3 regions of the Pseudomonas sp. E141 genome follow, and region 1 is predicted to be linked to each of the others. Evidence: predicted binding sites of a transcription regulator. Region 1 holds the regulator's gene; each other region holds the start of a gene.
What was found. Region 1 encodes sigma-54, which starts transcription at its own class of promoters, with help from an activator protein. Its sites were predicted from a motif close to ANTGGCATNNANNTTGCTNT; they were not measured.
Positions count from the first base shown of each region.

Region 2: the regulator sigma-54 is predicted to act here: its motif matches at 1,617-1,636, upstream of GKKCFE_RS06075 (flagellar basal body rod protein FlgF).
Region 3: the regulator sigma-54 is predicted to act here: its motif matches at 1,812-1,831, upstream of glnA (type I glutamate--ammonia ligase).

Region 1 is NZ_CP084024.1:4,807,176-4,810,454, reverse strand. Features, by position in the region: gene ptsN (PTS IIA-like nitrogen regulatory protein PtsN) at 1-391, opposite strand, end outside; gene hpf (ribosome hibernation-promoting factor, HPF/YfiA family) at 404-712, opposite strand; gene GKKCFE_RS21520 (RNA polymerase factor sigma-54) at 789-2,282, opposite strand; gene lptB (LPS export ABC transporter ATP-binding protein) at 2,446-3,171, opposite strand; gene lptA (lipopolysaccharide transport periplasmic protein LptA) at 3,171-3,279, opposite strand, start outside.
Region 2 is NZ_CP084024.1:1,329,965-1,333,243, forward strand. Features, by position in the region: gene GKKCFE_RS06070 (sigma-54-dependent transcriptional regulator) at 1-1,345, shown strand, start outside; gene GKKCFE_RS06075 (flagellar basal body rod protein FlgF) at 1,691-2,428, shown strand; gene flgG (flagellar basal-body rod protein FlgG) at 2,478-3,263, shown strand.
Region 3 is NZ_CP084024.1:55,175-58,453, forward strand. Features, by position in the region: gene GKKCFE_RS00295 (chorismate mutase) at 1-186, opposite strand, end outside; gene glnA (type I glutamate--ammonia ligase) at 311-1,717, opposite strand; gene thiI (tRNA uracil 4-sulfurtransferase ThiI) at 2,046-3,279, shown strand, end outside.

The DNA.
Region 1 (3,279 bases):
GCACTTCCTTGCGGTCCAGCATGCTGGCGATCTGGCGCAGCAGCTCAAGGTGCGCATCGGTCGCCGCTTCCGGTACCAGCAGTACAAACAGCAGGTCGACCGGTGCGCCGTCGATGGCGTCGAAATCTATGGGTGCTTCAAGGTGCAGCAGCGCACTGATCGGCGCTGTACAGGCCTTGAGGCGGCAATGGGGAATGGCGATACCGTTGCCAAAGCCGGTGGAGCCCAGTTTTTCACGGGCAAACAGGGCCTCGAAGACATCCTGCATTTCCAGATCCGGTACCTCTCGGTGGATCAGGTTGGCAATTTGTTCGAGGGCTTTCTTTTTACTGCCACCCGGCACGTTCACCTGGGAACGGCCGGGGGTCAGGATGGATTCTAGTCGGATCATGGATTAGGGGGGTTAACGACCGGTCGCGCCCTGGAGGAGGCTCTGGGTCTTTTCCTTATGCTTTTTGAGTTGGCGATCCAGCTTGTCGGTCAGCAGGTCAATCGCGGCATACATGTCTTCATGCGCAGCATTGGCAACCACTTCTCCGCCGGGGATATGCAACGTGGCTTCGATTTTCTGCAGCAGCTTCTCGACGTTCATCGTGACTTGCACGTTGGTGATCTTGTCGAAATGCCTCTCCAATCGTTCGAGTTTTTCGCCGATGTATTCGCGAAGAGGTTCGGTCACTTCCAGTTGGTGTCCACTGATGTTGACTTGCATACAGCTTCTCCTTCGTTGCCAGTGCATAAAGCGGCAGGCAGAAATGCCTGCCACTGGAACGCTGTGGCGTGGCCTGTTACATCAACCGCTTGCGTTCGCTCGAAGGTGCGATCCCGAGGGATTCACGGTATTTGGCGACGGTACGGCGGGCCACCTGAATGCCTTGTGCCTCCAGTAAACCAGCGATCTTGCTGTCACTCAACGGCTTTTTCTGATTTTCCGCGGCCACCAGTTTTTTGATGATCGCGCGGATGGCTGTGGACGAGCATTCACCGCCTTCGGAGGTGCTGACGTGGCTGGAGAAAAAGTATTTCAGTTCATATATGCCCCGGGGGGTATGCATGAATTTCTGGGTGGTCACCCGCGAAATCGTCGACTCGTGCATGCCCACTGCCTCGGCAATGTCGTGCAGGACCAACGGCTTCATGGCTTCGTCGCCGTACTCCAGGAAGCCGCGCTGATGCTCGACGATCTGGGTGGCTACTTTCATCAGGGTTTCGTTGCGGCTTTGCAGGCTCTTGATGAACCAGCGCGCTTCCTGCAACTGGTTGCGCATGAAGGTGTTGTCGGCGCTGGTGTCCGCGCGCTTTACGAAACCGGCGTACTGGGCGTTCACCCGCAGCTTGGGCACCGATTCCTGGTTCAGTTCCACCAGCCAGCGGTCGTTGTGCTTGCGCACGATCACGTCGGGAACCACGTATTCGGGTTCGGTGGACTCGATCTGTGAACCTGGGCGCGGGTTGAGGCTCTGGACCAGCTCGATCACCTGGCGCAGTTCATCTTCCTTGAGCTTCATGCGACGCATCAACTGGCTGTAGTCGCGACCGCCCAGCAAGTCGATGTAATCGGTGACCAGTCGCTTGGCTTCGGCCAGCCAAGGCGTCTTGGCGGGTAACTGACGCAGTTGCAACAGCAGACACTCGCCCAGGTTGCGAGCACCGATGCCGGCGGGTTCGAACTGCTGGATGCGGTGCAGGACGGCTTCGATTTCGTCCAGCTCAATGTCCAGCTCGGGGTCAAAGGCCTCGAGGATTTCTTCAAGCGTCTCGTCCAGGTAGCCCTGATTGTTGATGCAGTCGATCAGCGTCACGGCAATCAGACGATCGGTATCGGACATCGGCGCCAGGTTCAGTTGCCACAGCAAGTGGCTCTGCAGGCTTTCGCCGGTGGAGGTGCGGGTAGTGAAGTCCCACTCGTCGTCATCGCTGCTGGGCAGGCTGCTGGCGCTGGTCTGGTAGACGTCTTCCCAGGCAGTATCCACGGGCAGATCGTTGGGGATGCGTTCATTCCATTCGCCATCCTCAAGGTTATCCACCGTCGGGGCGGTTTCCTGATAGGACGGTTCCGGGATTTCGGTGTTGGTCTTTTGCTCGACGTTATCGGCCAGCGGATCGGTGTTGTCGAAGTCGTCGCCTTCTTCCTGGCGTTCGAGCATCGGATTGGACTCCAGGGCCTCCTGGATTTCCTGTTGCAGGTCCAGGGTCGACAATTGGAGCAGGCGGATGGCCTGTTGCAGCTGCGGTGTCATCGTCAGCTGCTGGCCCATTCTCAAGACTAGCGATGGTTTCATGGCTGGGGCTTAACACCTTATTCGCCGGCGCACATGCGCCATCCACTACAGGGCGCCGAAGCGCCAAACTTAAGCAAATTATATGCCTGAAACTGAAGTGTTTGCCTAGGGCGTCACGTAATAAAATTAGCGACGCCGAGGTGATTGACCAGACACTTTTCGCTTACAGGCGGAACTCATGGCCCAAATACACTTCCTTGACCAGTTCATTGGCCAGGATGGTCGCGGAGTCGCCTTCGGCAATCAACTGGCCATCATTGACGATATAGGCGGTTTCACAGATATCCAGCGTCTCGCGAACGTTGTGGTCGGTGATCAATACGCCGATGCCCTTGGCCTTGAGATGGTGGATGATCTGCTTGATGTCGCCGACCGAAATCGGATCCACGCCAGCGAATGGTTCGTCCAGCAGGATGAATTTCGGTGCGGTGGCCAGGGCGCGAGCGATTTCCACGCGGCGCCGTTCGCCACCGGACAGGCTCATGCCCAGGTTGTCGCGGATGTGGCTGATGTGGAATTCCTGCAGCAGGCTTTCCAGTTCCTGGCGGCGACCGGCTTTGTCGAGTTCCTTGCGGGTCTCGAGGATCGCCATGATGTTGTCGGCAACCGACAGTTTGCGGAAGATCGACGCTTCTTGCGGCAGATAGCCGATACCGGCCTTCGCCCGGCCATGCATCGGCTGGTGGCTGACGTCCAGGTCGTCGATCAGGACGCGGCCTTGATCGGCCTGAACCAGGCCGACGATCATGTAGAAGCAGGTGGTCTTGCCCGCGCCGTTGGGGCCGAGCAGGCCGACGATCTGGCCGCTGTCGATGGACAGGCTGACATCACGCACGACTTGGCGGCTCTTGTAGCTCTTGGCCAGGTGCTGAGCTTTCAGAGTTGCCATTACTGGGCCTTCTGCTCGTCGGTTTTCTTTTTCGGCTGGATGACCATGTCGATCCGTGGACGCTGCTCGGTGACCTTGCTGCCAGTGGCGCGACCGGCGCTGGCCAGC
Region 2 (3,279 bases), 2.7 Mb from region 1:
GGGGTTGATGCCCAGTGAACGTCGGCACATGGAGCTCAACGCGCTGCTCGGCGCCCTGGAGTTTCCGGTGCTGTCCATCGACATGGGGGGTTCCATCGTCGCCGCCAACCGGGCTGCGGCGCAGTTGCTCGGGGTGCGAGTGGACGAAGTGCCGGGGATTCCACTGTCCCGGTACGCCGAGGATTTTGACCTGCCGGAGCTGGTGCGCGCCAATCAGTCACGCATCAACGGTTTGCGGGTCAAGGTCAGGGGCGATGTGTTTCTGGCGGACATCGCGCCACTGCAATCGGAGCACGACGACAGCGAGGCCATGGCCGGTGCGGTGCTGACGCTGCATCGGGCGGACCGGGTTGGCGAGCGCATTTATAACGTGCGCAAGCAGGAACTGCGCGGCTTCGACAGCATTTTCCAGAGTTCGAAGGTGATGGCGGCGGTCGTCCGGGAAGCCCGGCGCATGGCGCCACTGGATGCGCCGCTGTTGATAGAAGGCGAAACCGGCACTGGCAAAGAGTTGCTAGCTCGCGCCTGTCACCTGGCGAGTCCGCGCGGGCAGTCACCGTTGATGGCACTCAACTGTGCGGGGTTGCCCGAATCCATGGCCGAGACCGAACTGTTCGGCTACGGTCCCGGTGCTTTCGAGGGGGCCCGGGCCGAAGGCAAGCTCGGTTTGCTCGAACTGACCGCCGGAGGCACGTTGTTCCTCGACGGGGTAGGGGAAATGAGCCCGCGCCTGCAAGTGAAATTGCTGCGCTTTTTGCAGGACGGTTGCTTCCGTCGTGTAGGCAGCGATGAAGAGGTGTACCTGGATGTCAGGGTGATCTGTGCGACCCAGGTGGATTTGTCTGAGCTCTGCGCCCGAGGGGAATTTCGTCAGGATCTGTACCACCGTTTGAACGTCCTTTCGCTGCACATCCCGCCTCTGCGCGAATGCCTCGACGGCTTGATGCCGCTGGTGGAGCATTTTCTTGACCAGGCCAGTCGGCAGATTGGTTGTGCGCTACCGAAACTGGCCCCGGCGGCGATGGACCGTCTCAGCCACTACCATTGGCCAGGCAACGTTCGGCAGCTGGAAAACGTGCTGTTCCAGGCTGTCTCCCTGTGTGATGGCGCAACGGTGAAAGCCGAGCATATCCGTCTGCCGGACTACGGCGTGCGTCAGCCTCTGGGGGACTTTTCCCTGGAGGGTGGGCTGGACGACATCGTCGGGCGATTCGAGAAAGCCGTGCTTGAGCGGCTGTATTCCGAACACCCCAGCAGCCGGCAACTGGGCAAGCGGCTGGGGGTTTCCCATACGACCATTGCCAATAAGTTGCGTGAGTATGATGTGGGTAAGGCCGGCTCATAATAGTTGCTTACCTGTTGTGTTTGGTGGGGACTTCTATTGCGAGCAGGCTCGCTCCCACAGGGGTATCGAGTGTTCAAAAATCCTGCGAGCACCCAAGATCCATGGTGGGAGCGAGCCTGCTCGCGATGACGGCAGTAGCCGTTGCCAGAAGGTCAAGCGTTGCCACCAAACGGCATGACACCGCCGGTTTTTCGTCTTCGATACATTTACCCCAATCCCTTCAATAACCCTGAAGCCCTTTGTTTGTGCGGCTCGACGGCGCCAGAAAAAAGTTGGTCTGCAAATTGCTTAGTGCTCAGCAGTACAGCAGTGGACGGCAAACGTCCGGCATGCAGAGGAACGACAGTGGACAAGTACCTTTATGTGGCAATGACCGGCGCCAGCCAGAACGCACTGGCGCAGCGGGCCCATGCCAACAACCTGGCGAACATCTCCACCAACGGTTTTCAGAAAGACCTGGAGCAGGCTCGTTCGATGCCGGTGTTTGGCGACAGCTTTCCGGCGCGGGCATTTGCCATGTCCGAGCGTCCAGCCACCGACTTCACCCCTGGCGCGCTGGTGGAAACCGGCCGCGACCTCGACGTGGCAGTCAGCGGGCCGGGCTGGATGGCTGTGCAGAACCCTGAAGGCGGTGAAAGCTACGTGCGCACCGGCAGCCTCAACGTTGACGCCCTGGGCGTGCTGCGGGCCGGCAACGGTATGCCGGTGATGGGCAACGGTGGTCCGATCGCCGTGCCGCCAGAGCAGAAAATCGAAATCGGCCAGGACGGCACCATCAGTATCCGCGCCATGGGTGAAGGCCCGCGCGTGATGGCTGAAGTCGACCGCATCAAGCTGGTCAACCCGGATCTTCGCAACATGACCAAGGGCCTGGACGGCACCATCCGCACCAAGGACGGCCAGCCGGCTGTCATTGATGCCAACGTGCAACTGGTGTCGGGTTTCCAGGAAGCGAGCAACGTCAATGCCGTGGACGAGATGACTTCGGTGCTGGCCCTGGCCAAGCAGTTCGAGCTTCACGTCAAGATGATGAACACCGCCAAAGAAGGCGACGAAGCCATGGCTCGGGTCTTGCAGATCTAATCATTAATTACAGCGTCGCGCCGAAAAACAGGCGTACGAGGAGAATCGAATGCTTCCGGCTCTTTGGGTTGCCAAAACAGGTCTGTCCGCCCAGGACACCAACCTTTCTACTATTTCCAACAACCTGGCGAACGTGTCGACCACGGGTTTCAAGCGTGATCGCGCCGAGTTCCAGGACCTGCTGTACCAGGTCAAACGCCAGCCAGGCGCCCAATCGACCCAAGACAGCGAATTGCCGTCGGGCCTGCAAGTGGGGACCGGTGTGCGCATCGTCGGCACCCAGAAAAACTTCACCGCCGGTAGCCTGCAAACCACCGAGCAGCCGCTGGACATGGCCATCGACGGTCGCGGTTTCTTCCAGATCCTGCAGCCCGATGGCACCACGTCCTACACCCGTGACGGTACGTTCCACCTCGATTCCAATGGCCAGATCGTCAACGCCAGCGGTTTCGCCCTGGAACCGGCGATCATCATCCCGAACGACGCCCAAACGTTCACCGTGGGCCGCGACGGCACCGTGTCCATCACTGTGGCGGGCAACCCTGCTTCGCAGGTGATCGGCAACCTGCAGACTGCCGACTTCATCAACCCGGCCGGCCTGCAAGCGGTGGGTAACAACCTGTTCCTGGAAACCGCGGCCAGCGGCGCGCCACAAGTCGGCACGCCAGGCCTGAACGGCTTCGGTACCACGCTGCAGAACACCCTGGAAACGTCCAACGTGAGCACCGTGGAGGAGATGGTCAACATGATCACCACCCAGCGCGCCTACGAGATGAACTCCAAGGTGATCTCCACCGCCGACCAGATGCTCTCGTTCGTTACGCAGAATCTGTAATCACGTCTATAGGGCG
Region 3 (3,279 bases), 1.4 Mb from region 1:
GCGCTGGCGATCTTCCACCGGTTTGCGGCTGTCCCACTTGCTCAGGGCGACCTGATCGGCAATGGCCAGGCGCTCGCCTATGGTGCCGAGCAGTGGGGCGAGGGTGGCGGGTGCGGTGGCGGCCTGGGCGGCGGTGCCCAACAACGCGGCAGACAGAGCAAGGCAGAGTGAAAGGCGCGAAGTCATGGGTGATCTCGTCTTCGAATAGTGGAGGGCGCAGACAATCATGCACGTAACGTGCGTCCATAAAAAAGGCCTCCCGAAGGAGGCCTTTCTTTATTTCACGCCGTGCGTGGCGGCGCTTACTGGATTAGCAGCTGTAGTACAGCTCATATTCCAGTGGGTGTACGAAGGTGCGAACCTTGATTTCTTCTTCGCTTTTCAGTGCGATGTAAGCGTCGATGAAGTCATCGCTGAATACGCCGCCCTTGGTCAGGAACGCACGGCCCTTGTCCAGCTCTTCCAGGGCTTCTTTCAGGCTGCCACAAACCTGTGGGATTTCCTTGGCCTCTTCAGGCGGCAGGTCATACAGGTTTTTGTCGGCGGCATCGCCAGGGTGGATCTTGTTCTGGATACCGTCCAGACCGGCCATCATCAGTGCAGCGAAGGCCAGGTACGGGTTGGCAGCCGGATCCGGGAAACGGGCTTCGATACGGCGAGCCTTAGGGCTGTTGACGTAAGGAATACGGATCGAGGCAGAACGGTTACGAGCCGAGTAGGCCAGCATGACCGGTGCTTCGAAGCCTGGTACCAGACGCTTGTAGGAGTTGGTCGACGGGTTGGTGAAGCCGTTCAGGGCCTTACCGTGCTTGATGATACCGCCGATGAAGTACAGGGCAGTGTCCGACAGGCCGGCATAACCTTCGCCGGCGAAGGTGTTCTTGCCGTCTTTGGAGATCGACATGTGCACGTGCATGCCCGAACCGTTGTCGCCGTACAGAGGCTTGGGCATGAAGGTCGCGGTGCGGCCGTATGCATCAGCAACGTTGTGTACGCAGTACTTCAGGGTCTGGACTTCGTCAGCCTTCTTGACCAGCGTGTTGAATTTCACGCCGATTTCGTTCTGGCCGGCAGTCGCCACTTCGTGGTGGTGAACTTCGACGGTCTGGCCCATCTCTTCCAGTGCGTTGCACATGGAGGTACGGATCTCGTGGTCGAAGTCGAACGGTGGAACTGGGAAGTAGCCGCCCTTGATACCAGGACGGTGGCCTTTGTTACCGCCTTCCACGTCTTGGTCGGACATCCACGAACCTTGTTCGGAGAAGATCTTGAACATGGAACCGGAGATGTCGGACTTGAACTTGACCGAGTCGAAGATGAAGAACTCAGGCTCAGGGCCGAAGAAAGCGGTGTCGCCGATACCGGTGGACTTCAGGTATTCCTCGGCACGGTGGGCGATGGCGCGTGGGTCGCGGTCATAGCCTTGCATGGTCGAAGGTTCGATGATGTCGCAGACCAGGATCAGGGTCGGCTCTTCGGTGAACGGGTCCAGGACGGCAGTTTCGTCGTCCGGCATCAGGATCATGTCGGAGGCTTCGATGCCTTTCCAGCCAGAGATGGAGGAACCGTCGAACATCTTTCCGATTTCAAAGAATTCGTCGTCCAGCGCATCACGGGCCGGCATGGTCACGTGATGTTGAGTGCCTTTGGTGTCAGTGAAGCGCAGATCAATCCACTTGACGTCATGATCTTTGATGAGTTGAACCGACTTCGACATATGTCCTCCGGGTGGCTTCGGGCGGGTAATGGTGTGCCCTTAGATATGGGTGATGCCGGCGCGAATACTCTGCCAAGGCAACCTGCCTCACAAGGGAGCAATTTGCATGCCAGTGCCCCAGCATGGGTTTTTTGCACCAAATCCACGCTTTTATAGCCTGTATTCGCGGATTGTCGAACAATTGCGCACTGCAATGTGGCGTAACTTGCGAGAGATGACCTGTTTTGGTGCGTTGAAAACCGAGTGCACATTAACTGGTTAAACCTTGAGCAATTTCCGCTATAATCCGCGCCCCCCTTTTTCGGCTGGCCGTTCGCGCGCTGTTTTCATGAAACTAATCGTAAAAGTCTTCCCCGAGATCACCATCAAGAGCCGCCCGGTACGGATGCGTTTCATCCGCCAGTTGGCCAAGAACATCCGTGCCGTGCTCCGCGATCTGGACCCGGCTGTGGTGGTGAACGGCGTGTGGGACAACCTCGAACTGGAAACCCGCGTCAGCGAACCCAAGATTCTCAAGGAAATGACCGAGCGCCTGAGCTGCATGCCGGGCATCGCGCATTTCCTGCAGGTCGACGAATACCCGCTGGGGGATTTCGACGACATCCTCGCCAAGTGCAAGCTGCATTATGGTGATGCCCTGGCCGGCAAGATTTTCTCGGTGCGCTGCAAGCGCGCCGGCAAACACCCGTTCAGCTCGATGGACGTGGAGAGATACGTCGGCAGCCAGTTGCGCAAGCAGTGTGGCGCCGCCGGAATTTCATTGAAAGACCCGCAAATTGAAGTGCGCATCGAAATTCGCGACCAGCGGTTGTTCGTGATCCACAGTCAGCACGACAGCATTGGCGGGTATCCGCTGGGTTCGCTGGAACAGACCCTGGTGCTGATGTCCGGCGGCTTCGATTCCACGGTCGCGGCCTACCAGATCATGCGGCGCGGGCTGATGAGCCATTTCTGCTTCTTCAATCTTGGCGGGCGCGCCCATGAACTGGGCGTAATGGAAGTGGCGCACTTCATCTGGAAGAAGTATGGCAGCTCCCAACGCGTGTTATTTGTGAGCGTACCGTTCGAGGAAGTCCTGGGCGAGATTCTCGGCAAAGTCGATAACAGTCATATGGGCGTCATTTTGAAGCGTATGATGTTGCGTGCCGCATCCAGCATCGCCGATCGGCTGCACATCGATGCGCTGGTCACCGGCGAGGCGATCTCCCAGGTGTCGAGCCAGACGCTGCCGAACCTGTCAGTGATCGACTGCGTGACCGAAAAGCTGGTGCTGCGCCCGCTGATCGCCAGCCACAAGCAGGACATCATCGACACGGCCAACGAGATCGGCACCGCCGATTTTGCCCGGCACATGCCGGAATACTGCGGGGTCATCTCGGTCAATCCGAAGACTGCGGCCAAGCGCGGGCGTGTGGAGCATGAAGAGAAAGAATTCGACATGGCGGTGCTCGAGCGTGCGCTCGAAAACGCCAGGCTGGTGCCAATCGATCGGGTGATCGATGAATTGGGCCAGGACATACAGATTGAAGAAGTCGGCGAAGCGCTGGCCGGTCAGATCATCA